2 regions of the Pelosinus fermentans DSM 17108 genome follow, and region 2 is predicted to be linked to the other one. Evidence: riboswitches for the same ligand, from Rfam matches in the RefSeq annotation. Region 2 holds a riboswitch; the other holds the start of a gene.
The links. A riboswitch is a leader RNA that binds a small molecule or an ion and turns the genes downstream of it on or off. The one in region 2 is predicted to bind glycine.
Positions count from the first base shown of each region.

Region 1: linked by a shared signal. The riboswitch ahead of FR7_RS22195 (ABC transporter substrate-binding protein) and the one ahead of gcvT (glycine cleavage system aminomethyltransferase GcvT) in region 2 are both predicted to bind glycine.

Region 1 covers NZ_AKVN02000001.1:4,836,636-4,852,436, forward strand. The annotation lists gene nifD (nitrogenase molybdenum-iron protein alpha chain) at 1-385, opposite strand, end outside; gene FR7_RS22160 (P-II family nitrogen regulator) at 400-810, opposite strand; gene FR7_RS22165 (P-II family nitrogen regulator) at 830-1,156, opposite strand; gene nifH (nitrogenase iron protein) at 1,196-2,017, opposite strand; gene FR7_RS22175 (AEC family transporter) at 2,511-3,458, opposite strand; gene FR7_RS22180 (BC1872 family protein) at 3,644-4,090, opposite strand; gene FR7_RS22185 (ribonuclease H1 domain-containing protein) at 4,104-4,727, opposite strand; gene FR7_RS22190 (hypothetical protein) at 4,974-5,474, opposite strand; gene FR7_RS22195 (ABC transporter substrate-binding protein) at 5,697-6,863, opposite strand; glycine riboswitch at 7,118-7,217, opposite strand; glycine riboswitch at 7,226-7,301, opposite strand; partial or broken gene garR (2-hydroxy-3-oxopropionate reductase) at 7,682-8,575, opposite strand; gene gudD (glucarate dehydratase) at 8,628-9,983, opposite strand; gene dapA (4-hydroxy-tetrahydrodipicolinate synthase) at 10,041-10,955, opposite strand; gene FR7_RS22215 (enolase C-terminal domain-like protein) at 10,978-12,384, opposite strand; gene FR7_RS22220 (MFS transporter) at 12,402-13,775, opposite strand; gene FR7_RS22225 (IclR family transcriptional regulator) at 14,170-14,937, opposite strand; gene FR7_RS22230 (hypothetical protein) at 15,137-15,322, opposite strand; gene FR7_RS22235 (nickel pincer cofactor-dependent isomerase, group 22) at 15,371-15,801, opposite strand, start outside.
Region 2 covers NZ_AKVN02000001.1:3,577,794-3,593,594, reverse strand. The annotation lists gene eutM (ethanolamine utilization microcompartment protein EutM) at 1-54, shown strand, start outside; gene pduL (phosphate propanoyltransferase) at 242-907, shown strand; gene FR7_RS16660 (flavoprotein) at 909-1,724, shown strand; gene FR7_RS16655 (cob(I)yrinic acid a,c-diamide adenosyltransferase) at 1,776-2,759, shown strand; gene FR7_RS16650 (aldehyde dehydrogenase family protein) at 2,798-4,240, shown strand; gene FR7_RS16645 (SLBB domain-containing protein) at 4,399-5,730, shown strand; gene FR7_RS16640 (BMC domain-containing protein) at 5,751-6,302, shown strand; glycine riboswitch at 6,652-6,735, shown strand; glycine riboswitch at 6,867-6,956, shown strand; glycine riboswitch at 6,960-7,042, shown strand; gene gcvT (glycine cleavage system aminomethyltransferase GcvT) at 7,113-8,213, shown strand; gene gcvH (glycine cleavage system protein GcvH) at 8,216-8,605, shown strand; gene gcvPA (aminomethyl-transferring glycine dehydrogenase subunit GcvPA) at 8,608-9,954, shown strand; gene gcvPB (aminomethyl-transferring glycine dehydrogenase subunit GcvPB) at 9,951-11,402, shown strand; gene FR7_RS16615 (LipS1 family lipoyl synthase) at 11,390-12,262, shown strand; gene FR7_RS16610 (LipS2 family lipoyl synthase) at 12,259-13,233, shown strand; gene FR7_RS16605 (lipoate--protein ligase family protein) at 13,214-14,044, shown strand; gene lpdA (dihydrolipoyl dehydrogenase) at 14,064-15,461, shown strand; gene FR7_RS16595 (serine hydroxymethyltransferase) at 15,516-15,801, shown strand, end outside.

The sequences.
Region 1 (15,801 bases), 1.3 Mb from region 2:
CAATTACCTTGCTGAGCTTCTTTTCACCGCCAAAAACGATATCACTTTCTTGCATATCCGTAGATATGCAGTAATTGATAAAATTCTGTTTTGGATCGTCGGATTTTGCTTTATTTCGTCTTGTATTCCACGCATAATAGCCACAACCGATCGGTCCGTGAACAATATGCACCATATCTTTAATCGGACCTAGAACAACGCCCTTACAACCAGCATACGCACAGCCTCGATTGGTAATAATACCAGGAATGGTCCGGGTATTGGCTTCGATTTGCTGACTTTCTACATCCGATCTTTTAATGAATATATGTTTTTTACGATTTTTCTGCACTTTAGCTGGATATTGGTCTAATATTTCCTGAAGTTTTGCTTCATTCATTCCCATGTTCCCTTACCCCCTTATACTGCACTTTCTCCTGTTTCTCCAGTACGAACCCGAATGGCATCCATTACTGGTAAAACAAAAATCTTACCGTCACCAACGTTATTACAAGTCTTATTCGCCTGAATGATTGCCTCTACAATCTTCGCCACATCCTCATCATGAGCAAGAATGGTAAATAATCTTCGAGGGAACAAACTGGTACCCACTAAAAAATCAGTAATGAGTTTCTCTGCTTCCCCTGTTTGATCCTCTCCAGCCATAAGAAGGAGTTCTTTTTTTCTTTCCAAAATTAATGTTGGGTTGCTTACTATTTTACCGCGGCCTTCTACTTTAAAAGCAGTAAAACCAGCTACGCCAGCTTCCACTAAGGCTTTTTTAGTAGCGCCTGTTTTATTCATACGCACTATGGCGAGAATTTCTTTCATCCTGATCCCTCCCTCCTTCTTATAGACTTGGGATTCCACTAGAGATGGTATACGCTTCTTCAATGGAACTTATGAAAATTTTACCGTCACCATAAGCACCTTGCTCGCTGGTTTTTGCATATTTTAAGATCAACCGAACCATCTCTTCTTTATCTTCATCACGGATCGCCATCATTAGCAACGCTTTAGGAATTTCATCATAGATAATTCCTGATATTTTAATACCTTTTTGCTTGCCGCGACCGACTACATCCACAACTGTTGCTGCATGGAAACCAGCTCTTGATAATTCTGCCAATACTTCATCCTTTTTCTCTGGTCTGATAATGGCTCTAATTAATAACATATTGTTTCCTCCAATATATTTTTTTGTCTTTGAGGCTAACTACATATCCATAAACCCATGTTCCATCATGATTTCTTCCAATCTGTCTTGTGTCATTGGTTTAGGAATAACAAACATCGTATTACTGTCAATGGCTTTCGCTAATGCACGGTACTCGTCAGCCTGTCCAGATTCCGGATCAAAGTCAACAACTGTCTTTTTATTAATTTCGGCACGTTGAACCAGATTATCACGAGGAACGAAATAGATCAATTGAGAGCCAATTTCTTCAGCAAAAGCTTTTAATAACTCATATTCTTTATCAACTTTACGGCTGTTGCAAATAATGCCGCCAAGTCTTACTTTACCGTTTACTGCGTATTTTTGAATACCTTTGGCAATGTTATTCGCTGCATAAAGAGCCATCAATTCACCAGAAGCAACGATATAAATTTCTTCTGCTTTACCTTCGCGAATCGGCATTGCAAAACCACCGCATACAACGTCACCCAGTACATCATAAAATACATAATCAAGATCTGGTGTATAAGCACCTAGGGATTCCAGCATATTAATAGAGGTGATGATACCACGGCCGGCGCAGCCTACACCTGGCTCTGGACCACCTGATTCAACGCACATGGTACCGAGATAACCAGGCTTTAAAATATCATCTAAATCAATATCGTCGCCTTCATCACGTAAGGTATCCAATACTGTTTTTTGACACAATCCATGAAGTAATAAGCGAGTGGAGTCAGCCTTAGGATCACAGCCTACTACCATAATGTGCTTGCCAGCCTCCGCTAAAGCACCCACTGTATTTTGAGTAGTGGTGGATTTACCAATACCACCTTTACCATATATAGCAATCTGTCTCATAATAAAAACCTCCCTAAATTTGTAAATATTCTTTCCATAAATAGAGAACGACTTGAATTTAAACTATTAACCATCTTTCCTAATCTTTATAGTTGAAAAGTGTATTTTTTTCACTTATAATAAAGATTAGGTACATCGAATAAGCCCTGGTGTCTGTTGGGGAATGTAAAGATTACCGCGCTTTATGGATACCGCAAATATCCATAAAGCATTTTTTATTTTGGGCAGCTGCGCATATACTATAGAATCACCTCCTTAAAAAACACAGATGGGCTTATAAACGAAAGTGCGTTTATAAGCCCCATTGCTCATGTACTTATTTTTTTCTGGTAAAAGGCAAAAAGCTCACAAGGGTTTCTAAAAACCACTCGTAAGCTTCATTGCTTCCTGCTATTAACTTGAGCTGAGTATAGCACATATTATTTAGCTGTGCAATACCCTTTTAAAATAGTCGAAATATTAAATTTAAACCTTCCGCGTCCACTATACTAGGTTAAAAATAATACTGAAAAATCAACATATATACTGGAATTACCACAATGGACGCTATCGTGGTTACCGTCGTCATGATCGCAGCATACTCTGCATCTCCCTGGTAGGATTTAGCCACAATAGAAGTCTGAGTCATAACCGGAAGCATGGCTTGAATAATAAATACTTTCTTCATTAAGAGAGGAAGCGGCATTGCATAAGTAATTGCCATGACAATCAATGGTGAAATCACAAACCGTCCCAAAAGGATGGCAATCATATCCTTGCTGACCTTTATATTACTCAGTTTTACACCATATATCGCAATGCCAATGAAAAGCATGGATAAAGGAGTTGTCATGCTCCCAAGATATTTACAAGTATCGAGAATAAATTGAGGCAAACTGATATCACATAAGATAAGGGCCATAGCCAGCAAGAACCCTAAGAGAGGAGGAGAAAACACTTTTTTTATTACCTCAATAGCAGAAACCTTATCTTTACCTGATGCACCATCGTTGCGAATGCCGCTTGCTCCAATAGTCCAAAATAAAGAAGTATTAGCAATATAATATAGCAAAACATAAGGAACACTTTGTTCGCCAAACAACGCCAAATTCACTGGCAGACCAATAAAAATAGTATTTGAAACAAAGAACATGGATCTGAATGTTCCCTGCCGGTTAGACTTTACTCGCAAAAGCTTAGACACTGCATATCCAACTGCATAACAGACCAACATGGAAGAATAAGGTACAATTAACCCAGTCGCCAAATGCAGCAGCCCGTCCTTATTAAAAGTATTCATCAAATTCCATATCATATAAGTAGGCAATGCTACATTGGTAATGATACGGGAAAATAATTGAGAAGCCTCTTCATTAAACCATCCTTTACCTGTAAGAACATATCCTGTAATAATCATTAAAACAATGCTAAAGATACTTTCAATTGTGTGAAAAATAATCATAAACTATAAACTCCTAACCACCCTTGAAATACACCATAAGAAAAGCGCTGCGCGTTCTTTAAAAATTAAACCTTTTTAACCGCGATGACGCAGAGAATACGCATTTCTCTGTGTTCTCTGTGTTCTCTGCGGATCTCTGTGCCCTCTGCGTTTAACGTTCTCTTTACTTTCTAGAATTAAGCGCCTTATGCTAAAGCTGCTAACGCCGCTTTTACTATGGCCTCTGCTTCTGAAGAATGACCAATTGAGGCAGCAATATCTCTACCGTCTTTTACAAAACTGCCGTAATATCGATTCTGCTCCTGCTCGAGTTTCTTTTCAGAAATATATGTATATCCCAAACCCTTCATATGCTCTACTACCTGCTGGGCAGCGTCTATTTCAGTAGAATAGTTCGGAACAGCTTCATCAAAATTCTCTCGCAATTTCAAACTCACCATTTCGCTTTCTTTTACTAACGGGACATATACGCCACCAGATTGTTCCACATCAGCTGTTGTCCCTAACCATTTCACAGCAAGTTCTGCACTAAATTGCAGCAGGTGTTTTAACCAGATAAAACCCATCACCTTTACTGCTACTTCAATATCCAAATCCCTTCCTGGCTTCATGCCAATACCATTATCCTTCATTGTAATTCCTCCATTATATTAATTGTAGCGCAGCCTTTGCTAGTTGGTCCGCCTGTTCATTATATTTGTCACCGGAATGAGCTTTTACCTTTACGAATACAACCTCCAACTGCTTTGCGACCTGATCATAATATTGTTTATATTTCTTAGTTCCTTCCTGCTTGGCCTCCCATGCATTGGTACACCATTTTTCGATTCCTTCGTAATCATGATAAATAACAACGGTGCGCACCCCTTGCTCTAACGCATAAGTCATAGCAATTTTGGCACCCATGGTTTCTCCCGCTACATTGCGCATACCAGCAAGTTCCGGATCATTGTCTTTCTGACTAAACGTAATCTCTGCTCCTTTCCACAATATTACGACCCCAGCAGAATATTCTTTGGTTGCAGTATTGTAACTGCCGTCAACATAGGCAAGCATCATATCATCAGGAGGCTGCTCGATCACCAAGGGCGGCACTGTGACCTTTACTCCTCCTGCTACATATGCTCTTGCCTCTTCCTCTGTTTTAAAACTCTTATATTCAGCTCCCGAATACCCTTTGATTTGTTCCTGGCACTGAGGCCAGGAATAAAATAAACCAACTTTGCGTCCTTTCCTGACAGCATATACTTTTTTTTGTTTATCTGACATATCCTCTCTTTAACCATCCTTACATTTTTATTAACAAAAAATATCACCTTGGCCAGCAATCTTGTCCCAAAACACACTACAGTGCCGCCAGAGCTATAAACTCATTCATTATCTTTCTATTTTATGCCTTTCTATTTAGAAAAAGCAAGCAATAATCACAAAATAGATTGTGCCCAGATACTATATAACAACATTGTTATATAGTATCTGGGCACTCTATTATGAATAACTATCCCAAGCATTCTCTTACTCAGTACGAGTAGAGCACATGGGAGCAGTTAGCTGGGTGAATACATTCAGATTGGGCTGCCCTAAGCTGATTCCATTCGTTAGGCGATTGGAATGAAACGAAATGATGACACTTGTAATCTTTGCCAAGCCGCTAGGTGTTGGAATCCCTCGCAGAGGATTATAATCCAGTGGAGCAACATAATAACTCAGCGTTCCATTACTATTTACAATTAAGCGATTGGGATCAAAACCATCGGAAGTATACACCACTCCTAAAGGAGCCGCAGGCCAGACACCTCGATCCGTAACAAAGAACACCGTATATACGCCAAGGGGGATTAAACCTTGGGCCGCTATTTGAATATGCCCTTCATTTCCTCTGCCACAAATTTCACCTGTAGCGGTGGCCTGCAGCCAAAATGACAAAGCAATCGCAGGCGGTCGATTGGCTGACAATGTTTCAAATATGAGATCACAGCAGCCATCGCAATATTTTGATTTTCTATCCTCTTCCACACTATCCCTCCTTATGAAAATACTATATAAAGTTTAATCGATTAAACTTCTTCCTTTTATATCTTTTATATATGGTATGCCTCCAATAGAGGAAATGTGAAAAAAGCAGAATTATTTTTATACATCCTTAATTGAAAAAAGACCATGCTATCAATGCATGATCTTTTTCCAGTTCTTAGACAATCTTAAATTACGATGGTGAAATTATAATAAATTGATTTACTAAGGTTTAACAGTTGCTTTAAACACTTGTTTGCCATCTTTCATTTCAATAATTACAACACTTTTTACTGCATCATGAGTAGCATTTAATGTTGTGCTCCCTGTTATTGCTGGATAGTCTTTTGTCCCAGCCAAGGCTTCACGAATTTTTTCTGGATCAAGGCTATTGGCGCGTTTAATGGCATCAATAATGATATTTGCCGCATCATAGCCTAGTACAGCCATCGCATCCGGCACTTGGCCATATTGTTTTTTATATGCTTCTACAAAAGCTTGCGAAGTAGCACTGGTATCATCCACCGAATAATGGTTGGTAAAATAGGTATTATTTAGTGCTGCGCTAGTTCCAACCTCCACTAGTTTTGGTGAGTCCCAGCCGTCTCCCCCTAGTATTGGCACCGTAATACCAATTTCTCGGGCTTGCTTCACAATTTTTCCTACTTCTTCATAATAGCCGGGAATATAAATAATTTCAGCATTTATCGCTTTTATTTTGGTTAAGATGGTCTTGAAATCCTGATCTTTCTGCAAATACGCTTCTTCCGCTAAAATACTCCCGCCGCCTTTTATATAGGCCTCTTTGAAGAAGGTAGATAATCCTTTGCTATAATCACTGCTGTTATCTACTAATATGACAGCCTTATTCAAATGCAGCGTGTTCAACGCAAAATTGGCACCCACTGTGCCTTGAAAGGGATCGATAAAACACACGCGGAAAGTATAATTTTTAACTTTACCACTTGCTTCATCCACTGTTACCTTAGGGTTTGTCGCACCTACAGCAACAAAGGGAACTTTAGTCGCCTCTGCCACACTAGAGGTGGCAATTGCGTTAGAGCTCGCAAAAATACCCGTTACTGCTACAACTTTATCCTGAGATGCAAGCTTGGTCATCGCGTTGGCTGACTCAGAAGGTTCACTTTTATTATCAGCAATCACAGCCTGAATTTGCTTTCCAAGAATACCGCCTTTCTCATTGGCCTCTTTAATTGCCATTTTGGCACCATTGGCAGATGAGGTACCCATGGTAGCATTACCGCCAGTCATTTCATTCAAAACACCAATTTTAATATCCTTGGAAGCAGAATCACCACAACCTGTCAACATTCCTGCTAATACTAAAACCACTAGAGATACCACCACAAGTTTAAAACCCGATTTTCTCATATCATCGTCTCCCTTTTTAATCATGTAACTGCACAAAATACACCTTTAATGCACTCTGGATGCTTCCTACGGCAAAGACACGTCAGACTAGGTGAGAGTGATTCTTTTGCTGCTTATTTATCAATGAAAAAATAAGCAGCAAAAAACAAAGAGTCAAATCACTAAGTGATTTGACTCTGGATAAACAAATGAATACGCTAAAAGCGTTTTCAGCATCACAATATAAAGAGATCTAAATCATCCCCGTATATTACGAATTTGTCTCTGTCCTTTTGCCTGAGAGATTTGTCAGCAATATAATTGCTGTGTTTCACCTTCGGCGCCCTGTATAAGAGTCTCTCCAGAGTCCCGTCCATTTACGGTTCTACTCGGTGGTCCGAGTGCCTGAGAGTTTTACTCCTTCGGCGGGCTATTAAGCCACTCTCCCGCAAACTTCATCCGGAAAACATATGTAGTTGTAGCAAGTACATTTGCTGTAAGTATTATTATAAAACAACACATCAAATAATTCAATAGTAAATAAGTAAGTTTTTTCAGCATCTTTGTCTTTTTATTCTATTCTGGCTGAACATATAAAACAAAATCGAACCACACCAGGAGCAGAGAACACAGAAATAGACGGGAGAAATAAAACATTTTTGAAACGCGAAGATGCGAAGAGAAAGAAGAACACGAAGTAAAGATGCCGAACCGCAGAGGCACAGAGGACACAGAGAAAAGATAGATAAGGTTAAAAATCCCCCTCAGCGTCCTCTGCGTCTCTGCGGTTAAATCGTTCTTCCCGTCCTTTGTCAATTGCGAGCGTCAGCGAAGCAATCCTAGCGTTTTACTTCAACTTTAGCCATCTTTTCGTAATATTTTACTAAACTGCTATGATCCCCATCGCCCATGCCATCTACTTTAAGAGCCTGCATCATTTCCATAACCGCTGCAGTCAGAGGCAGCGGAACACCCATATCATGGGATGTTTCCAATACGTTCGCTAAATCTTTAATATGAAGGTTGATACGAAATCCCGGATCAAATTTACGATCCATCATAAGAGGTGCTTTGGCATCTAGAACCGTACTTCCAGCTAAACCGCCGCGGATTGCCTGGTACACTAAATCCGGTTCTACCCCTGCTTTGCTGGCTAATACCAATGCCTCTGAAACTGCTGCAATATTTAGGGCAACAATGACCTGGTTAGCAAGTTTTGTCACGTTTCCTGCACCCACTTCACCGGTCCGTACAACAGAACCAGCCATGGCCTTCATTACAGGATAGCATGTATCAAATACTTCTTGCTTGCCGCCAACCATTACAGACATGGTACCATCGATCGCTTTGGGTTCGCCGCCGCTTACGGGAGCATCTAACATTTCCACGCCTTTTTCAGCAAGTTTTGCTGCTAATTCGCGACTTACCAAAGGAGCAATGGAACTCATATCGATGAAAACAGTACCTTGTTTTGCCCCATCAAGTACACCATTTTCTCCTAAAACTACTTCTTTTACATGTGGTGAGTTCGGCAGCATGGTAATAATAATATCAGCCTGCTGGGCTGCTTCTTTAGCTGTAGCTGCACTCTTGGCTCCTGCGGCTACCACTTCATCAACAGCCTGTTGGTTCCTATCTACAACAATCAGTTCATAGCCAGCCTTAAGTAAGTTTTTACTCATAGGCTTACCCATGATTCCTAGTCCAATAAATCCAATTCTCATTTTCTTGACTCCTCCAGCTTTTTTAAATTACAAGTTACCAGTATTACTTCTTACCTTTTCCTTAGCGAACCAGACAAGGACGTTTATTATCAAACTTCCAGTTTGGAATCAGATACTGCATCGCCATAGCATCATCCCGTGCACCTAAGCAATTCTCCACATAGAGTTTGTGTGCTTTCTCAATCTGCACCATATCTACTTCGACTCCCAGACCTGGCTTATCAGGAACAGCTACCATTCCACCAACTATTTTAAATGGCTCTTTAGTCAAACGTTCCTGACCTTCCTGCCAAATCCAGTGAGTATCTAGAGCTGCGATTTTTCCAGGCGCAGCGGCTCCCACATGGGTAAACATTGCCAGAGAAATGTCAAAGTGATTATTCGAATGGGAGCCCCAGGTTAATCCCCATTCATGACACATCTGGGCAACTCGCACTGAACCTTGCATGGTCCAGAAGTGAGGATCAGCTAAAGGAATATCCACCGAATGTAACTGAATAGTATGCCCCATCTGACGCCAATCAGTAGCGATCATATTGGTAGCAGTCGGCAGCCCTGTCGCCCTCCGAAACTCAGCCATTACTTCACGCCCAGAATACCCATTCTCAGCTCCACAAGGATCTTCAGCATAAGCTAATACGTGATGTTTATTGCTGCATAATCGAATTGCTTCGTCCAAGGACCACGCACCATTCGGATCAATGGTAATACGCGCTTTTGGGAAACGCTCAGCCAACGCCGTAACCGCTTCAATCTCTTGATCGCCGCTTAGCACACCGCCCTTTAGCTTAAAGTCATTAAAACCGTAAAGCTCATGAGTAGCTTCAGCCAGCCGGACAACAGCCTCCGGAGTCAATGCCTCCTCATGGCGCAGTCGGTACCAATCATTCTTTGCATCCTGATTACTCAAATATGGTAGATCGGTTTTGGTGCGGTCGCCAACGTAGAACAGATACCCCAGCATTTCCACTTCCTTGCGCTGCTGACCTTGACCAAGCAATGCGGCAACGGGCACGCCTAGAAATTTACCCACCAAATCCAGTAGTGCAGCTTCCAAGGTCGTGACAACATGAATGGCAATGCGCAAATCGAAAGTTTGCAATCCTCGTCCAGCAGAATCCCGGTCTGCAAAACTCTGTCTCACGGTATTAAGAATATTGTTGTAAACACCAATCGATTTGCCAATGACCAACTCCCGCGCATCTTCTAATGTCTGGCGAATGCGCTCCCCTCCTGGAACCTCTCCAACGCCTGTGTTACCTGCATTGTCTTTTAGTATCACGATATTCCGGGTAAAAAAAGGACTATGGGCACCACTGAGATTTAAGAGCATACTATCGTGGCCTGCAACAGGAATCACTTGCATTTCAGTAATAATGGGCGCAGACGAACTGTTTTCCTTCTTGTTTTGATCCATATAACATCACTCCTTATCATTACGATCTTCGGACTATCCCATCCCTAAATCTATCCGTTATTTTAACAGTCCCATCTCTATTAACACCTTAGAAAGCTGCTCTCTTTCACTATGGGTCATCGCCCCAGCTGGGTCCATGCATGGTCCGGCTTCAATCCCCAATAAGATAAGTGACTCTTTAATCACAGCAGGAAAAGTACCAATCGAAAAGGCAATTCGCAAAGGTGCTAAGGCAAACTGAGCTTTGAGTGATCCTTCTAGATCGCCTGCTATATATTTTTCATAGATGTCCGCGCACAGTCTTGGTGCCACATTGGCGCAAGATGCAATGGAACCAGTAGCACCATATAAAAGTGCTCCATAGATCAGAGTATCCCTTCCCATGAGAACAGAGAAATCCTCTCTGCCTTGGGTCAAACGGATATATTCAGCGGTCAAAGTCAAATCACCGCTGGAATCCTTGATGCTCACGATATTTGGTATTTCGGCCAGCTTTGCTACTGTGGCAGGCGCAAGATTCACACCTGTTTTAGGTGGATTGTTATAGAGTATGACAGGAAGAGATGTGCTTGCCGCAATATCTTTATAGTGTTTATAGAGCTGCTCTTGGTTAGGAGTAACAAACATCGGTGTTAAAACTGATACGGCATCCACTTTACATTCTTCCGCTAATTGAGTCAGCATGATACTCTCCCGAGTGGTGATTCCGTTAGTTCCCGCATAGACGGGAACTCTGCCTTGTACTTCATCCATGGTAACCTGAATGATTTCCCTCTTTTCTTCAGGAGTTAGACCATAAAATTCCCCGGTTGTCCCGGTTATAAATAATCCATGAACGCCACCATTAATTAGATAATTGACCAGCTTCCGCATGGCTTTTTCGTTAAATTTTTCTTCTGCAGTAAGAGGGGTTATCACCGCTGGAATGATTCCACTTGGCGCAAATCCTGCTTTATTTTTAATTGGCTTCATTATTTCCCCACCCTTAATTTATTTAGCGTACCATACTAGGACGTTTAGGATCATACTTCCAGCCAGGGATTAGATATTGCATCGCCATGGCATCATCACGGGCACCTTGACCAATTTTATTGTACAGTTGATTTGCTTTTTCGATTTGCCCCATATCCACTTCTACGCCAAGACCTGGTTTTTTCGGTACTTGAATCAATCCATTTGCAATTTGAAACGGTTCTTTCGTTAGATGTTCCTGACCTTCCTGCCAGATCCAATGCGTATCAATAGCGGTAATATTACCAGGAGCAGCAGCTGCTACATGGGTAAACATAGCCAAGGAAATATCAAAATGATTATTAGAGTGAGATCCCCATGTCAATCCCCATTCATTGCACAGCTGTGCAACACGTACTGATCCCTGCATCGTCCAGAAATGAGGGTCGGCCAGGACGATATCCACAGCATGAAGATTCGCTGAGTGTCCCAATTGCCGCCAATCAGTGGCAATCATATTAGTCGCTGTGGGCATACCGGTAGCACGTCTGAATTCAGCCATAATTTCCCGACCAGAATAGCCATTCTCAGGGCCGCAAGGATCCTCTGCATATGTCATTATATTGTGTTTATTCCTGCATAAACGGATGGATTCATCTAATGACCAGGCACCATTGGGATCAAGAGTGATGCGTGCCTCAGGAAAACGTTTGGCAAGGGCAGCCACAGCTTCCATTTCCTCGTCACCGCTCATCACGCCGCCTTTTAGTTTAAAATCTTTAACTCCATAGCGCTCAGTTGTCGCTTCGGCGAGTCTGACAATGGCCTCAGGCGTTAACGCTGCTTCATGACGCAAGCGCAGCCAATCATCTTTCTCATTAAGATTACTAAGGTAAGGTAAATCCGTTTTTGTACGGTCACCAACGTAAAACAAGTAAGCCAGGGTTCTCACAGCATCCCGCTGCTGCCCGCTCCCCAGCAGTGATGCTGCTGGCACATTTAGAAACTGCCCCAGCAAATCAAGCAATGGAGCTTCGATTCCCGTAAGAACATTATCGGCACGTAAATTGATTTCATGGGGTTGCTTTAGCACAGCCTCTTCAGCAGCAGAGGTTACCTTATGTACTGTAGATTGCGGTCCTGCTGTATTTTTTCCTAATAGCTGCTGACGTATATTGTTGAGAATATTGTTATATAAGCCTATTGACTGTCCTACTACAAGCTGCTCTGCTTTTTCTAAGGTTCTAAGAATACTTTCTCCCCCTGGAACCTCACCTACACCCGTATGTCCCAGGTTGTCTTTTAGTATTACGATGGTTCGGGTAAAAAAGGAACCGTGTGCACCGCAAAGATTCAGCAGCATACTGTCATAACCGGCCACGGGTATGACTTTCATTTCTGTAATAATTGGTGTACCTGAATAAGTACCGCCGTTTACTGTATTATTCATATGTATTAAGCCTCCTTTTATTTAAGTTCAACCCGTTTAATTTCTCCAACAACAAACAGATAGCTGACAATGGCTATAAATGCATGGAGTACAACATAGATAAGGGCACCATTAAAAGATCCTGTTGATTGAATAATATAGCCAATTGCAATTGGGGTGGTGATACTAGAAAGATTACCGCAGGTGTTTAACAGCCCGCCACTCAAACCAGCAATTTGTTTTGGCGCTGTATCGGAGTTAACCGCCCATCCAAGCGCCCCAAGTCCTTTACCAAAAAAGGCTAAACCCATGATCGCAATAATCATCCAATGGACATCCACATAGTTGCAGGCAAGCATACTCATGGATAATAGCATTCCCAGTACAATCGGCACTTTTCTGGCAACAGTAAGGGAATACCCCTTCTTCAACAAGAAGTCAGATAAAAGTCCACCTAAAATACCACCAAGAAAACCAAATATCGCTGGTACAGATGCAGCAAAACCGGCTTTGAGGATCGTCATGCCCCGGGCCTGTACCAGGTAAACCGGGAACCAAGTAATAAAGAAGTAGGTAATGGCGTTAATGCAATATTGGGCAACGTAGATGCCTACCATCATACGATTCTTTAGCAGTTCTTTTATATATTGAAGCTTAGGTCCTTCACCTTGACTGCTATCCTTTTTAGCTTGACCTGTTTCACACTGGATATCAGCTCCTTGCTGCGTACAAATATCTTTTTTTGATTGATCGATATCTACCAAGCCGCCACCTTGTGCAATATAATCAATCTCAGCTTTATTAATCATCGGATGATCCTTAGGATTATGAATCAGCTTGTTCCATACCAATGTGAAGAGGATGCCGATTACGCCCATAACCGTAAAAACATAATGCCAGCCAAAATTATGAATAAGCCATCCCATCAGCGGCGCGAAAAATACAGTAGCAGCATACTGGGCCGAATTAAAAATAGCTGATGCAGTACCACGCTCAGACGCTGGAAACCAGGCCGCAACAATCCGGCTGTTTGCTGGAAAAGAGGGTGCCTCAGCAACTCCAACCATGAACCGCAAAGCAAAAAGCGTCATAATTGCAGTGGCTCCAGCAAGAAAACCAACGAATCCTTGAAATAATGTAAATAAAGACCAGAAGAAAATACTATAGGCATATACCTTTTTTGAGCCAAATCGATCTAAAAAATACCCTCCAGGCAATTGAAAAATAACATATGCCCAACCAAAGGCAGAAAAGATATAACCCATTGCTATAGAATCCATTTTTAATTCTTTTGCTATGGCTGGACCAGCAAGTGAAATAGTGGCACGATCTGCATAATTGATTACGGTAATAAAAAACAAGACGGCTACAACTAACCAGCGAACATTGGTCTTTTTAGTAGAATTGTTCATAATATCCTCCTCTAATATGGTTTATTCATTTAAAAACTAAGTTTCACTCTGCTATTTGTTATTGCGATAATCATCCCCCCCATTGTTACTATTCTTTTTATCGATTGATAATAGCCGCCTTATTTATATTTCATTTTTATGTATTTAATTTCATATATTGAAATATAATTTCTTTTTTAATGATATTCTATTCAATATGTAAATATTCCTTCTATTTTTTAAAATAATTAAATTTTTCTAAATATAAGTAATATTATCGACAAATTGAATTCCATACACTGTGCAAGACAAAATAATACAAAGCACTTGTTGAAAGTTCAACAAGTGCTTTGTATTATTTTGTCATATTCAATATGTAGTAATATCTAAACTAAAGATATAGTATTCTCCCTCTTTACCAGCCGCCCCTTGATCCCATCCTAGCAGAGAGCCGATTCGAATATTCAATCAAAATGGGTACATACTCCATTAGTTTCTCTAACGGCTGCACACTTGTCGGCCCTGAAATACTAATACCTGCAATGACTTGCCCCGCAGCATCATACAAGGGAGCCGCAATACAGTTAATTCCATTGTTCCACTCCTCTAAATCTACTGCATATCCCTGCAAACGTACTTTCTCAATTTCTTTGACAAAAATCTCCTCATCAGTGATGGTATGCAACGTATATCGATTCACTTCCCGTTTAAAAACCTCTCTGATAATTTCAGGAGATTTACAAACTAGAACTTTCCCTAAAGCAGTACAATAAATGGGCCGCCGCATTCCAATATGAAAATAACCGTACATACAGTAAGGAGTTTCCGCTCTGGCAACATAGATTACTTCATTCCCATCAAGTACTGCAAGGTTCACATTTAGCTTTAGATTATTTGATAACTCCTCAAGATAAGGAAGACAAATACGTCTTATTTCCATAGAATTAAGAACGATGCCCTCATACTTTAGAAATCCCCTACCTAATAAGTAATTTCCTTCATGCTGTTCTATGAAATTAAACTCTTTTAGTGTATTTAGCAAACGATAGGCAGTCGGCTGATTGATTCCCGTTATATCGCTAATATCTTTTAAACGCAATCTAGGTTTTTCATAAGAAAAGCAGTTTAATATGGTGATCGCCTTCGTAATACTATTATTTAATAATCCTTTGTTGACAGTCATTGTACCTCACTCCATATTTCGTATATTAAGAAATTCATTCAATACTTGACTATAATTCATTATTATATGAAATAATCCTGCTTTTCATGAAGCCACTAACTAATCCATTTTTTATTGGGTAAAAAAGGCAGATGAAACCCGTCCCTCTTTATGAAAAGGAACGGGTAAAGAGTCTTAAGGTCTTATTGAAACAAGGTCTCTAGGATTGAATAGCCAAGCGATCCACTCGTGCCATAGCATCTATGACCATTTGTGCAGAAACCGGGAAAGCCATACAAGCCATCGCGGTAGCTTTAGCCGAAGCTTCGGCAGCCTTTTCCAGATCTTCCTTGGATAAATTTGCAATTTGTTTTAACGTTGTTGGTATCTCACAGCGCTTAGCCAATTCAATTTCTGTAAGAATTTCTAAATCCGATCGCCTCCTTTATTTTTATTAGTCCAGAAAGATAGAAGTCATCAGATTTCCGTCCTCGTCAAATTCTATATATTTTGGCTCATCCTCAGCTTCTAGACCTGCGTATTTCCCATGAATAACATCCTCATAATAAGCTTCAGATAGCATAATATGACCAATATGAAGACTATTTTCTATACGAATAATCCTTGCCCTTTCCTTGTCTACATTATTTAAAGTCCGTATACATAATTGAATGGCTTCTTTATCCGTTGCTACAACGATCGGAATCCCTGCTGACTTTAATACAGTACTTGTTAAGCAATTAGGATACATTTTTTCAGGATCTAACTTATCAAATAATCGCTTTGTAATTGCACTCGATAAACCAGTGCCTAATCCATTTCCATGAGAACAGTCTGTGATATCTAACATACAAGTTCTTTGAACCTGTAAGCCGCCTGTTGCAT
Region 2 (15,801 bases):
CGTCCTCATACCGATATTGAGAAAATTCTTCCTAAAATTGACGAATCTTTATAAAGAATTACGATTCATTAGAACGTTTTAATTCCAGGTAATCGTAACTGCACTGGGACAGTATCAACTCTAAAACTGTAAGTATAAATTAGAGTTGATGCTGTACTAATACTTCCACTTGCGAAAGAGGGAAGCAGTAGAGTGATTTAGCAGTTTTTGAATAAAAGTAGAAAAATAGGTGGATTGAGGTGTGATAGTGGAAAAAAATATATTGGATGAAGTTGTAAAACAAGTCATGCAGGCTCTGGAGAAGACTACCTCACAAGAGCCAAGAAGTATGGACATTCCTGTGGGAGTATCGAACCGTCACATCCACCTCTCTGCTGAGCATATTGAAATATTGTTTGGTGCTGGTCATACCTTAACGCGGCAAAAAGATCTAAAACAAGTGGGTGAATTTGCTGCAGCGGAAACGGTCACTATGGTGGGACCAAAAGGTGTCATTCGAGGTGTACGGGTTTTAGGACCTGTGCGCAAAACAACACAAGCTGAAATATCCCGAACTGACGGATTTAGTCTTGGTGTTGTGCCGCCTTTACGTGATTCAGGTGATATTGAACAATCAGCAAGTATAACGATTGTTGGTACTCAGGGTTCAGTTACTTTATCAGAAGGTTTGATCTGTGCAACCAGACATATTCACATGCATACAGATGATGCTCGGCATTTTGGTGTTTCAGATGGAGAGCGTGTATGGGTCGAGACTAGTGGAACTAGATCGACAATATTAAAGAATGTGCTAGTGCGTGTAAAGCCTGATTTTTGCTTGGAATTTCATATTGATACGGATGAGGCAAACGCCACTGGTCTAAAAAGTGGTGACGTGGTAACCTTAGCTCGATGCCGGGAGGTGTAACATGGATAATGAAGAAATGGTGCAGCTTGTTACAAAGGAAATTCTGCGTCAATTGCAACAAAATCCTGTTATTACCCAGGGACAATCCCTTCCATCTCAACATAAGGCTTTAATTATTTTCACTGGTGGAACCATTGGATTTGAACAAGGTTTAGCCGAAATTAAAAAATTACAGGGCCTTTGTTTTGCGGTAACAGCAGTTTTATCTGCATCTGCTGAACAAATCTTGGGAATTGAAAGAGTAACAGAGGCACTGGGCAGTCACATTGACATTGTTACTGCCCATTCGCCGTATCCAGGAAAGATATTGCGGGAAGCCGATATTGTGATCATTCCTGTACTTACTCAAAATACAGCAGCAAAGGTAGCCCATACCTTATCCGATACCATGGTTTCAACGCTGATTCTGCAAGGATTAATGATGGGAAAACCGGTAGTTGCAGCATGTAATGCTGCCGATCCTTTGGACAGCTGGCGGGCACAATATACTATGGGCAACTCATCCCCAGGTCTTATAAAAGCCTTGCAGGGAAATCTGCAGAAATTAGCAGACTTTGGTATGGAACTCGTTCCTGTGGACAGCATCGCAAAAGTCAGTCAAAAACGATTATGCCAAAAAGAGCAGATGGCAGTGAATCATACAGCGGAGCCGGCAGTAGGTAAGCCAGCTCATAAAAAGGCAGTGCTGGATGCAGCCGCAATACAGACTGCTGCCCAAAATGGTACGAAGAGTATCACGGTTCCCAAAGGGACCATTCTAACACCACTGGCTAGGGATGTCGCCCGAGAATGTGGTGTAGAACTTGTGCAGGGGTAAAGTCAAAATGATAAGATCGAGTTAAATACAGCTTTACTCGAGGAGTAGTGTATGATGAAAGTATATACAAAAACGGGAGATGAAGGACAAACCAGCTTGCTGAGTAAGCAGCGAGTATATAAGGATAGTTTACGGGTAGAGGCTTATGGAACAGTAGATGAAGCAACTTCTGCTATGGGCTTAGGCAAGTCTTTAAGTCATCATTCACCTTGGGCCGTTAACATGCTTGATTCTGTTCAGAAAGAGTTAATTGCCTTAAATGCAGACTTGGCAACGGAATCGTTAGAAGTTGCTGACTACCGTATTACAGAAGCACATGTTGCCGGACTTGAGTCGATGATTGACCTGTTAGAGCAAAAGCGCATTCCTCAAAACTATTTTATAACGCCTGGCACTTGTTCTGCCAGTGCAGCACTGGATCTGGCACGAACAATGGTACGGCGGGCAGAACGTTGTGTTATTCGTCTGAAAAGAGAAGAAAAAGTAACTGTACCAGTATCCTTATATTTAAACCGCCTTTCCGATTTCTTGTATGTTTTAGCACGATGTGTAGAACAAGAAGAAATCATACTGACTGTTAAGAGCAAGGTATTAGCAGCATTGGAAGGTGAAAAATCACAGAATAAAGCAGAAGAACACGTAAGTGTATTAGGAAAAGCAAAACAACTGATCGCAGCAGCGGAACAAAAAGCAGCAGAAATAGGAGTACCCATGGTAATTGCGGTAGTCGATGCAGGGGGAAATCTGGTAGCACAGCATCGTATGGATGGTGCCCTGCTTGGAAGTATTTCGATAGCCCTTGATAAAGCCTACACTGCTCTTGCCTTAAAAATGTCTACAGAAGAAGTTGCTTCTGTGGTAGCGCCAGGACAGCCACTCTTTGGTTTAAATACATCAAATAATGGTAGATTTATCACTTTTGGCGGTGGATTTCCTCTTGTTGATGGAGGAAATGTAATTGGCGGGTTAGGTGTAAGCGGCGGTACAGTTGAGGAAGACATAACAGTTGCTAGGGCCGCTCTAGCTGCTTATTAAGTAGTAGATAGTAGATGGTACTAGTAGGAGGAGATTATATGAGTATTGATCAAGCTTTAATTGAGAAAATAACATTAGAAATTTTAACAAAAATGCAAACCGGAGCAAAGGCAGCTCCAGCTGGTTATGGTGACGGAATTTTTGAAACGGTTGATGAAGCCGTGGCTGCAGCCCGCAAAGCATATCAGGAGTTAAAGACTCTATCTTTAGAAAAAAGAGAAGTACTCATCAAAGCAATGCGGGATGTAGCCTATGAAAATGCCACAATTCTGGCGCAAATGGCTGTAGACGAATCCGGTATGGGAAGAGTATCTGATAAAATTATCAAGAATCAGGTAGCTGCTCTTAAAACACCTGGCACAGAAGATTTAACTACCCAGGCTTGGAGCGGCGACAACGGTTTAACATTAATTGAAATGGGACCTTATGGTGTCATTGGTGCCATTACCCCTACCACAAATCCAACAGAAACGGTTATCTGCAATGGAATTGGCATGATTGCAGCAGGGAATACTGTATTCTTCAGCCCGCATCCTACTGCAAAAAATACATCCATGAAGATCATCACACTGTTGAATCAAGCCATTGTTAAAGCTGGTGGTCCAAATAACCTATTAACTTCAGTGGCGAATCCTTCCATCAAGGCAGCTAATGAAATGATGAAACATCCAGGAATCAATATGTTAGTAGCAACAGGTGGTCCTGGAGTCGTTAAGGCAGTCTTATCTTCTGGTAAGAAAGCCATTGGTGCAGGGGCTGGCAATCCTCCTGTCATCGTAGATGAAACTGCAGATATTGAAAAGGCAGCTCGGGATATTGTTGCAGGATGCTCCTTTGATAATAACTTGCCTTGTATCGCAGAAAAAGAAGTAATTGCCATAGGATCGATTGCAGATCGATTGATTACCTACATGCAAAAATATGGTGCATATCTGATTTCAGGATCCAATATTGATCGCCTGCTTGACGTTATCATGACAGTGCAGGAAGAAAAGATAGCAGAAGGCTGCACCGATAAGCCGAAAAGAAGCTATGGTATTAATAAAGATTATGTTGGTAAAGATGCAAAGTATCTACTAAGTAAAATTGGTATTGATGTACCGGATAGTGTGCGAGTCGTTCTATGCGAAACACCAGCAGATCATCCTTTTGTTATTGAAGAGCTAATGATGCCAGTATTACCAGTAGTGCAGGTAAAAGACATTGATGAAGCCATTGAAGTGGCTGTAAGAGTAGAGCATGGCAATCGTCATACAGCAGCGATGCACTCTAAAAACGTTGATCACTTAACCCGATTTGCCAGAGCGGTTGAAACGACCATTTTTGTCAAGAATGCTCCTTCCTATGCAGGAATTGGAGTGGGCGGAGAAGGCTTTACCAGCTTTACTCTTGCTGGTCCAACGGGTGAAGGAATAACCTCACCACGCAGCTTTACCCGGCAAAGACGATGCGTTCTCGTTGATGCTTTCTCCATTGTCTAATTTGGAAAATTCTTGATTCAGATGGAGTCTTTACTTCATCTGAATCTGGGTTGTACTTATCCTTCAGGCTTAGTCGCTCTAGTGCTTCCAATTGTATAATTGGGAGTCTTAGAGCGATTTAGTCAGTGGATAGATGAAAGTTTGGGAGCTGATAGAAAATGCGTGACGAGATTGTCGCCGCGGTAAAAGCAGCAGGTGTAGTGGGTGCTGGCGGAGCTGGTTTCCCTACCCATGTTAAAATCAACGCTGCTGTTGAATTTGTGATTGTTAATGGTGCGGAATGCGAACCCTTATTAAGAGCTCATCAGCATATCATGGCAGCAGAAAGTACAAAGATGGTTTTAGGCTTGAAAACAGTGATGCTGGCCACTGGGGCAAAACGCGGTTATATTGGCCTAAAACGTAAGTACGAAGAAGCCACGAAAAACCTCCAGACTGCTATAAAAGAGATAGATGATCAGGAAATTGAATTGTTTTTTTTACCTGATATTTATCCAGCTGGGGATGAACAAGTACTTGTTCATGAAGTCACGGGCCGAATTGTACCTGAAGGCGGTATACCTCTCCACGTAGGAGTGGTCGTGGCGAATGTTGAGACCCTAATCAATATTGCAGACGCTTTAAAAGGCCAAGGCGTAACGGATAAATATGTTACAGTTGGCGGTGCTGTGGCGAAACCAATCACATTAAAAGTACCCATTGGTATGAAAGTACAGGAACTGATTGCTCTGGCAGGAGGAGCACTTGTGAATCCTTATGCGATCATTGACGGTGGTCCGATGATGGGCAAATTAATTACCTCAGATGCACCCGTTACCAAAACTACAGGAGGTATCTTGGTTTTACCTGTGGATCATTCCTTAATTACACAAAAAAATACAACATGGCAGATGATTGCCAATCGGGCGAAGGCAGTATGCTGTAATTGTTTGGCCTGTACTGATGTTTGCCCGCGCCACCTGTTAGGTCATAGTTTGGAACCTCATCGTATCATGCAGGCGATTGGTAAAGGGCAGATAGGTGAGTCGGCTATTTTTTCTCGTGCTTTGCTGTGTTCAGAATGTGGTGCATGTGATACCTTTGGCTGTTCCATGGGTTTATCTCCCCGCAGAGTGAATGCAGAATTGAAAAAGCAATTGGGAAAAGCCGGGATAAAGAATCCTCATAACAATAAACCACAGCAGGCTCTGTCAACCCGTATAAATCGTTTAATTCCTACCAAACGTTTGACAGCCCGTCTCGGTATTGCTCAATATGATGTAAAAGCACCATTGAGTGCAAACGAAGTGATTGCAAAAGAAGTTACGTTGCCTCTCTCTCAGCATATTGGAGCGCCAGCTTTACCAATTGTTAAAGTAGGAGATATAGTTAAAAAAGGTGATTTAATTGGAACTATACCTGAAGGTGCAGCGGTAGGAGCTAATTTACATGCCAGTATATCAGGAGAGATCTGTAGAGTAGACACTCGTATTGGTATTCGGGCGGTTTAGGATAACAGGGGGGACATAAGATGAAGCGTGCTATTGGTTTATTAGAATTAAAGAATATTACCAGAGGTCTTTTAGCAGCAGATGCCATGCTAAAGGCAGCTAATGTAGAGATCCTCATGGCACAAGCCATGTGCCCTGGCAAGTATGTTGTCATGGTTGCAGGTGATGTGGGAGCTGTCCAAAGCGCAGTCAAAAGCGGAACGGCAGTAAGCGGCGCTGAAAATGTTGTGGATGAATTTATACTTCCTAATTTGCATGACAGTATTTTCCCAGCATTGTCAGGCTGTACCGAAGTCAAAGAAGTAAGATCTCTGGGGGTAATTGAAAGCTATTCTGTAGCGTCTGCGATTATTGCAGCAGATACGGCAGTAAAAGCTTCCAATGTAGAATTGATCGAAGTCCGCCTGGCAAGAGGAATGGGCGGCAAAGCTATGGTGACATTAACTGGCGATGTAGGAGCGGTAACTGCTGCCGTTAAGGCTGGCAGCAATGCCATACATGACAGCGGATTTTTAGTCGATCAACTCGTATTGCCAGCACCTCACAGTGCTTTACATAAAGTCTTATTTTAATAGTAAATTCCACTAAACCTAAAGATCGTGTCTTGACTGGAAAATTCAAAGATACAGAGAATGTCATATCCAACCCGATTGGTTAGAAGCCGTGAATTTCGTGGCTTCTTTTTTACAGGAACTTCCTAGAAAAGAATGATTGTGGGACAAGGAACCTGTCCCTATGTCCCAGAGGTGGTTATAAAAGAGTGGCATAATTTGATTAAAAGCTTAATAAAATAGAATTGCAGACGGAAATGATCGATCCTCACAAATTAAACACAAGTGTTGACAGGTTAAGAGCAATCCTATATACTAAAAACCATAACATTGAAAATTCGAATTATTCACAAACTTAATAATATTCCATGTGAGGGATGCGGGAGAGATCTGATTTCAGGCGCCGAAGGAGCAAAGGCAATAAACTCTCAGGCAAAAGGACCGTATTCTAATGGAACTCTGGAAAGATCGCTATGCGGCACCCAAAGAGTAACCGAGATATTCGGGATTCTCTGGAGGTAAATAAGACAGAGGCCAACTACGTTGGTTTCTGTCTTTTTCGGTTTGGGATTAACTACATACGGAATGATGGTTGCGGGAGAGAACGCTTAACTAGCGTCACCGAAGGAGCAAAGCTTTGTTCAAACTCTCAGGTAAAAAAACCGTAACTGGACCGAACTCTGGAGAGTACACTTCGTAACTGAAAGTGTCGCCGATGGGGAGCCCCGCTGCGGGCGAATCTCTCAGGTAAAAGGACAGAGAACAAGAGTGAGTCTTCACTCTTGTTCTCTGTCCTTTTTAATGTATTAAAGAAAGATTGGAGTGGTTTTCATGACAGTAAAACAGACACCGCTTTATGAGACGCATTTGCGGTATGGTGGCAGAATTGTTGAGTTTGGCGGTTGGTCTCTCCCGGTCCAGTACACTGGAATCAAGAATGAACATCAGACCGTCAGAACAAAAGCAGGAGTATTTGACGTATCCCATATGGGAGAAGTAGTAGTTAATGGACCAGATGCACTAGCCTTTCTGCAAAGGTTAGTAACCAACGATGTCTCCAAACTGGAAAGAAATCAAATACTCTACACACCCATGTGCTATAAGCATGGGGGAACCGTAGACGATCTATTAGTTTACAAAAAGGATGCTGATCATTATCTCCTGGTTATTAATGCGGCAAACATTGAAAAAGATTGGAATTGGATGCGGGAGAATGCCGAAGAATTTGACGTTAATCTTACCAATATTTCTAATGAAACAGCCCAGATCGCCCTGCAAGGACCATTATCAGAGACGATTGTATCGAAATTGACTGATGCACCGCTTTCCGAACTAAAATATTACTGGTTTATGCCTGAAATCGATATTGCTGGCAAAAAAGTATTGTTATCGCGAACTGGATATACGGGAGAAGATGGATTTGAAATTTACTGCTGCCCGGATGATGCTACATATTTATGGGATACAATCATGGAAGTCGGGCGCCCCCTTGGATTGCTTCCCGCTGGTTTAGGTTGTCGTGACACATTGAGATTTGAAGTTTGTTTTCCTTTATATGGGCACGAACTTTCGGCCGATATTTCGCCCATTGAGGCAGGACTCGGAATATTTGTAAAGCTTGATAAGGGGGAATTTAACGGACAAGGAACGCTGCAGGAACAGAAAACCAATGGACCAAAACGCAGAATAGTTGGTTTTGAGATGATTGACCGTGGAGTAGCACGGGCTGAATATCCGATTTTAGTAGAGGGCAGCTATGTTGGAGTGGTAACGACAGGAACTTACGCTCCATCCCTTGATAAAAACCTTGGTTTGGGTATAATTCAAGCTGAATATGCAAAGGTTGGACAAAAAATAGATATTGAAATTCGCGGCAAGAATGTATCCGCCCAAGTCATTTCCAAACCATTTTATAAAAGAGAGGGGAAGTAATAATGAATATTCCAAAAGAACTAAAGTACTCCAAAGATCACGAATGGGTCAAGGTAGAAGGTAACGTTGCTATTATTGGGGTAACTGATTTTGCTCAATCACAGTTAGGTGATGTTGTATTTGTAGAATTGCCAGATGAGTTAAGTACAGTGAAAGTGGGCGATAGCTTTTCTGTCATTGAGTCAGTAAAAGCAGTATCGGATATTTATGCTCCGGTTTCCGGAAAAATTGTAAAAGTGAACCAAGCACTTACGGATTCTCCCGACCTGATCAATCAAGAACCTTATGGTGAAGGTTGGATCGTTGTTATTGAAATGTCTGACAGCAGTGAATTAGATGATCTTTTAGATAGCGATGCATATGCTCAGTTGGCGGCGGAGGGAGGACACTAGAAATGGCTTGGAGTTATCTTCCTCATACAAAAGCTGATAGACGTGAGATGCTAGATGCTGTTGGCGTTGATTCAGTGGAAAAATTATTTGAAGACGTACCAGCTGATTTGCGAATGACCAGGACATTAAATTTGCCGCCAGCCCTGCCTGAACAGGGCTTAGTTAAACATCTCAAAGCACTGGCAAAAGCGAATGCCAATCTTCAGGAATTAACCTGCTTTCTAGGTGCAGGAGCTTATGACCATTATATTCCCAGTGTAGTTCATCATATCATTGGACGCTCTGAATTTTACACTGCCTACACGCAATATCAGCCGGAGATTTCCCAGGGCTACTTGCAGGCGTTATGGGAATACCAGTCAATGATCTGCGAGATTACAGGCATGGAAGTGGCCAATGCCTCCATGTATGATGGCGGTACTGCCGTTGCTGAAGCCGCTATGATGGCGTGTGCCAGTTCTAAGAAAACGGCAATTGTAATGGCCGAGACTGTCCATCCCCATTATCGGGAGACATTTCTGACCTATGCCAAGGATAAAAAGATCGAGCTTAAATTGGCACCATATAGCGATGGTTTGACTGATTTAAACAAGATACCCCAGCTGATAGATGATTCGACAGCGGCTGTTGTCGTGCAATTTTCCAATTTTTTTGGCTGCATTGAGGATTTGAAAAGCATCGCAGAAATTGCCCACGCTAAGGGAGCATATCTGATTGCTGTCGTTGACCCTATTTCTATGGGGCTTCTGGAATCTCCCGGTGCGCTAGGTGCAGATATTGTAGTTGGGGAAGGCCAAGGCTTGGGAATTCCAATATCTTTTGGCGGTCCGTATCTCGGTTTCTTTGCAACAACGGAAAAGCTCATGAGAAAAATGCCCGGTCGAATTGTCGGTCAGACTGTGGACAATAGAGGCAATCGTGGCTTTGTACTGACGCTTCAAGCTCGTGAACAACATATTCGCCGCGAAAAGGCAACTTCAAATATTTGTTCCAACGAAGCACTTTGTGCTTTGACATCTGCCGTTTACATGAGTACTTTGGGCAAAGCAGGTTTACGGGAGGTTGCAGCACAATGCATTCAAAAAGCCCATTATGCATATCGTTCACTGACAAGTTTAAAAGGATGTGAACCGGTATTCTCGGGAGCATTTTTTAAAGAATTCACTGTCAGACTAAACAAACCAGTTTCCGATATCAATAAAAAATTGTTGGCTAAAAAAATCTTAGGGGGACTAGACCTTGGTAAATACTATCCCGAACTTGAAAACTGCATGCTCATCTGCGTTACTGAAAAACGTACCAAAGAAGAGATAGACTGGTTGGTTCGTGAAATGGGGGAAGTGTTATGAAAACAAAACAATCGACTATATTCGAAATAAGCAAACCTGGGCGTTTCGCCTTAGATTTGCCTAAAAGTGACGTTCCCGCCTATGAGATGGAAACACTTGTACCATCTGATCTTTTGAGATCCAAATACGCCCAACTTCCGGAAGTAAGCCAACCTGATTTAATAAGGCATTATACCGCTCTTTCGAGGCGAAACTTTGGTGTTGACTCGGGATTCTACCCTCTTGGTTCATGTACGATGAAGTATAATCCTAAAGTGAATGAAGATGTTTGCCGGTATCCGGGCTTTGCAGATATTCATCCTTTGCAGGATGTTGAGTCAATCCAAGGCGCGTTAGAACTTCTATATCAAATGGAACAATATTTAGCAGAAATTGCCGGAATGGATGCGGTTACAATGCAGCCGGTGGCGGGTGCCCATGGTGAGTTGACAGGATTAAAACTCATCAGGCAGTATCATCGCTCGCGGGGGGAAGTAAGAACTAAGGTGATTGTTCCTGACTCTGCTCATGGTACAAATCCGGCTACCGCAACTGTTTGTGGGCTGGAAATCGTTGAAATTAAGTCCAATGATGACGGCTCAATTAACCTGGATGCGCTAAAAGCTGCTGTGGGTTTGGATACTGCGGCATTTATGCTTACTAACCCGAGTACGTTAGGGTTGTTCGAAAAAAACATCAAAGAAATTGCCCAAATCGTTCATGCTGCCGGAGGACTGTTATATTACGACGGGGCTAATACGAACGCAGTAATGGGGATTGTGCGTCCTGGCGATATGGGATTTGATGTAGTGCATATTAACCTCCATAAGACGTTTTCCACGCCTCACGGCGGCGGCGGACCTGGCTCCGGACCTGTCGGTGTAAAACAAGAGTTAATTCCATTTTTACCTGTTCCCATAGTAACCTACAATGGGAAGAAATACGATCTGGAATATGATCGACCGCTCTCCATTGGAAGAATGCATTCTTTTTACGGTAATTTTGGAGTGATTGTTAGGGCCTATGCCTATATCCGGACGATGGGACCAGATGGACTTCGGCAAGCAAGTGAAGATGCCGTTCTAAATGCAAATTATTGTTTGAGTCAATTAAGAGAAGACTACTATGCTCCCTTTGACCGGTATAGCATGCATGAATGCATAATCACCTCTAAAAATCAAAAGCAGTTTGGAGTAAAGACGCTGGATATTGCAAAACGACTATTGGATTATGGGTATCACCCGCCAACCATTTACTTTCCGCTTATCGTAGAGGAAGCGATCATGATTGAACCTACCGAGACGGAAAGCAAAGAAACGCTGGATGGTTTTATTAAGGCTATGCGGGAAATAGCGAAAGAAGCGAGAACTGACGTAACGCAAATTCTTAATGCTCCCCACGACACCGTTGTGGGAAGGCTTGATGAAACTGCGGCGGCACGGAAACCGGTAGTAAGATGGAAACCTTAGATTTGCTGGCCCAAGAGGGGTGGCGGATCAGGCAGAAAAATTTTCAGTCAAATATTAAATTTTCATATCCAAATGAAACCAAAGCTGTAAGTGTTACAGGAGGCAAATGCGAGTTAAACTGCGCACATTGCGGAGGTCACTATTTAAAGGGGATGAAGGCACTTAAAGATATTCCGGAGGGTCCGGAGGGGAATGGACTTACAGCACGCAGCCTTTTAATCAGCGGCGGGTGTACAGCCGAAGGCAAGGTTCCCATCGCTGAGCATATAGCCCAAATTGCGGCAATGAAACAAAATATGAAGTATAACGTACATGTTGGTCTGGTTGACGAGGAAGACATCCAGGAAATAGCTAAGGTAGCGGACAAAGTTTCTTTTGATTTTATCGGGGATGATGCAACGATAAAAGAAGTTTTAGGAATTGATCGTACCGTTTCAGATTATGTTGCATGCTATCAGAAACTTAAGAAAAGTTGTTCTGTGATTCCCCATATATGCATTGGACTTCATGGCGGCGAGATTAGAGGTGAATACGAAGCGATCAGGCACCTGAAAGCACTTGGCGTAGACGGGATTACTTTTATTGTATTTACTCCAACGAAGGGGACACGTTTTGCCGATTGCAAGCCCCCTTCTATTGAAGATGTATTAAACATACTGGCCAGCGCGAGAAGAGAGCTTCCCGCGCTGCCGATTCATCTTGGATGCATGCGGCCAGGAGGTGCTTATCGTCAGGAATTAGACTTATGGGCAGTTCGCTTAGGGATCAACGGTATTGTAAATCCGGTTTCAGGAGCGGTACGGTTGGCTCAAAATCTCGGATTGACGATAGAGCGGCGAGAGGAGTGCTGTGTATTATGACGTTATGGAAGTTATCTGCGGGAACAGCCAGTGTAATTGGTAAAAAACGAATCAAAAGTGAAGCGCTTCCCAATACCGCCTATATTATGCTGGGGGAAAAATGTCGCAACAACTGCAGCTTTTGTTCCCAGTCTCAGAGCAGCACTGCAAGAGGAGATCTTTTATCTAGAGTAACATGGCCTGCCTTTGATGCGAATGAAATTACATCAGGTATTTCCTCAGCCTATTCGAAAGGAAATCTAAAAAGAGTCTGCCTCCAGGTTGTTAACAGCGAAAATAGCTGGGATGCTACGTTAGAAGCAGTACGAAAATTAAGTGCTGATGGTGCTAAGCCTATCTGCGTGTCAAATCATATTGCGGACACCGGGCAGGCCGCCGAAATGATTGCAGCAGGAGCAGAAAGAATTTGTATTGCAATGGATGCTGCCACTTCGGAGATCTATCAACGTGTTAAAGGTCCAGACTGGGAAGAAAGAATCCGTCTGTTACAAGAGTGTGCCGGTACTTTTCCGGGAGTTCTAACGACGCACCTGATCGTCGGACTTGGTGAGACGGAAGAAGAAGCGGTGAATTTTATCGCTGATTGTATTGAACTCGGAATCACTGTAGGGTTATTTGCTTTTACGCCGATACCAGGTACGGCTATGGCTGACAAGAGGCCCCCTTCCGTCTCTCACTACCGGCGGGTGCAAATTGCTCATTATCTTATGCGTAAGGGCTATTGCCGCAGTGCAATCCGCTTTGCCAACGGAAAAATTAGCAGTTACAACGTTTCAGATTTAGCTAAGATGCTGGCCGATGGAAAGGCTTTTGAAACCACCGGCTGCGCTGACTGCAATCGACCTTACTATAATGAACGGCCTGGCGGAATAATGTATAATTATCCCCGGCCGCTCACTAGAAGGGAAGTTGAGCAAGCGATAACGGAGAGCGGTATAGGCGGTGAATCTTATGGTCTGGCGTGTTCTTGACACTGGCATAAATGATGCTGCCTTGAATATGGCAATCGATGAAGCAATTCTGTTGGCTCATAGCACGGGAGATGTTCCTCCTACCCTCCGGTTTTACGGCTGGAAGCCAGCTGCAGTAAGTTTGGGATATTTTCAAAAAGCAAAATCCGAGATTGATCTGGAACAATGCGATACATTGGGCATTGATGTAGTGAGAAGATTGACGGGAGGTCGGGCAGTATTGCACGAAACGGAATTGACCTACAGTATTGTCGTCAAAGAAGATGATCCTCTCATACCCCAAACCATATCGGCATCATATCGGTATTTTAGTAATGGAATTCTTGCCGGCTTGGAAAAGATGGGGATCAGAGCGCAGATGAGTATGCCACGCGGGGCATATGGTAAGGTAAGAGAAAAGAATCAACATTCATCTGCCGCATGTTTTGATGCTCCATCCCATTATGAAATTACTTATGAGGGACGCAAGCTGGTTGGCAGTGCCCAAGTTCGTAAGCATGGCGTTATACTTCAGCATGGATCAATTTTGTTACAGTTCTCTGCTGAAAAACTTGCCGCTGTATTGAAGGTTTCTTCCTCCCAGAGACGACAATTCATGATTGGCATGCTGTCTAGCGGCGTGACATCGATTGATCAAATTCGAGGGTGTCATACAACATGGGAGGAGACGCGTGATGCTGTAATGGCTGAATTTGGTCCGAAGATCGGTGTTGATACCCAAAGAGGATGCCTGACCCAAAAAGAAGTAGAAACCAGCAATATGCTCACAGAATCCAAATATAGTCAATCCCAATGGAATTTACTGCGTTAATGAGAGAAGGGGGAAAGGCATGAGTTATGATGTAGCCGTTATTGGCGGCGGTCCGGGAGGATATGTAGCTGCTATTCGGGCGGCTCAGTTAGGCGCTAAGGTTCTTTTGATAGAAAAAGATCAATTGGGCGGTGTCTGCTTAAACCGGGGCTGCATTCCGACTAAGACGCTCTTGAAAAGCGCCGAGAAATGGCGTGATTTAAAACATTGCAATGAACTTGGTCTTATGGCCGACAATCTTGGTTTTGATTTTAAATTGGTCACCAAGCGCGTGAATCAGGTAGTAGAGCAGATGCAAAAAGGTATTGGACAATTGATAAAAAGTAATGGGATTGATTATAAAGTCGGAAGGGCAAGTCTTACAGCACGTAATCAAATAAGCGTAAACACGAATTCAGGGACTGAGCAGTATTCTGCTCGGAACATCATATTGGCAACTGGCTCTGCGCCAATGGGTTTGCCAGTACCGGGAAGGGAATTGCCAGCGGTTATCAATAGTGATCAATTATTGGCAATGAACCAGGTGCCTGGGAATATGGTTGTTATTGGTGCCGGAGCAGTTGGAATTGAATTTGCAGCAATTTTCCAGTCGTTTGGCTGCAACGTTACTGTGATTGAAATGCTGCCGAACATATTGCCAAATATCGATAATGAAATCGTAAAACGTATGGCGCTGCTCTTGCGCAAGCAGGGAATTAACATGTTGGCCAATACCCGTGTGACTGGAATTAAACCTGGAGATAGGGGCGCCATTGTAGAGATTTCTAATGGAACCACTACGCAGCAAATTGAAACGGAAAAGGTGCTGGCCTCAATCGGAAGAATTCCGGTGGTTTCTGGGTTAGGTTTAGATGAGGTCGGAATTGAGTACACTTCCAAGGGGATTAAGGTCAACGCAAAAATGGAGACAAACGTTGAGGGCGTTTATGCAATTGGAGATGTCACAGGAGAATTCATGTGGGCACATGCTGCCTCGGCTGCGGGGATGATTGCTGCAGAAAATGCCTGCGGACAAAATGTAACGGTAGACTACAAGGCAGTTCCGGGGTGTATATACACGACACCGGAAGTGGCTATGGTGGGACTAACCGAACAGGAAGCACTAGCTCAGGGGAAAGAGTTTAAAGTAAGTAAGTTTAATTTCGCTGCGAATAGTAAAGCAGTATCAATGGGTGAAACCGACGGCATGGTTAAAATCATTGCCGATACGATAACGGATGAGGTTTTGGGAATGCATATTCTAGGCGCCCATGCCAGTGACTTAATTATGGAAGGGGTACTGGCAATTCAAAACAAACTGCCAGTGAAGGCAATTGCCCATACCATCCATCCTCATCCCAGTTTGTCCGAAACCATTATGGAATGTGCCCATGGAATTAACGGCGCCATTGTACATCAAGTGAAAAGAAAGGCGTAACTGGATGATTCAGTTGAAGAAAAGCCAGTAAATATAGAAGGTGGAGGAAAAGCAATGATCAAATTGAAAGAATTTGACCCTGAACTTGCTGAAGCGATCGAGCTTGAGAAAAACAGGCAGCAGAATAAATTGGAGCTAATTGCTTCGGAAAATTTTGTAACCCCAATGGTTATGGAAGCGATGGGAACGGTATTGACCAATAAGTATGCGGAAGGATATCCTGGTCATCGCTACTACGGCGGGTGTGAATATGTAGACATTGTTGAAAGGCTGGCGATTGAGCGGGCAAAGAAAATATTTGGGGCGCAGCATGCCAATGTCCAGCCTCATTCCGGAGCGA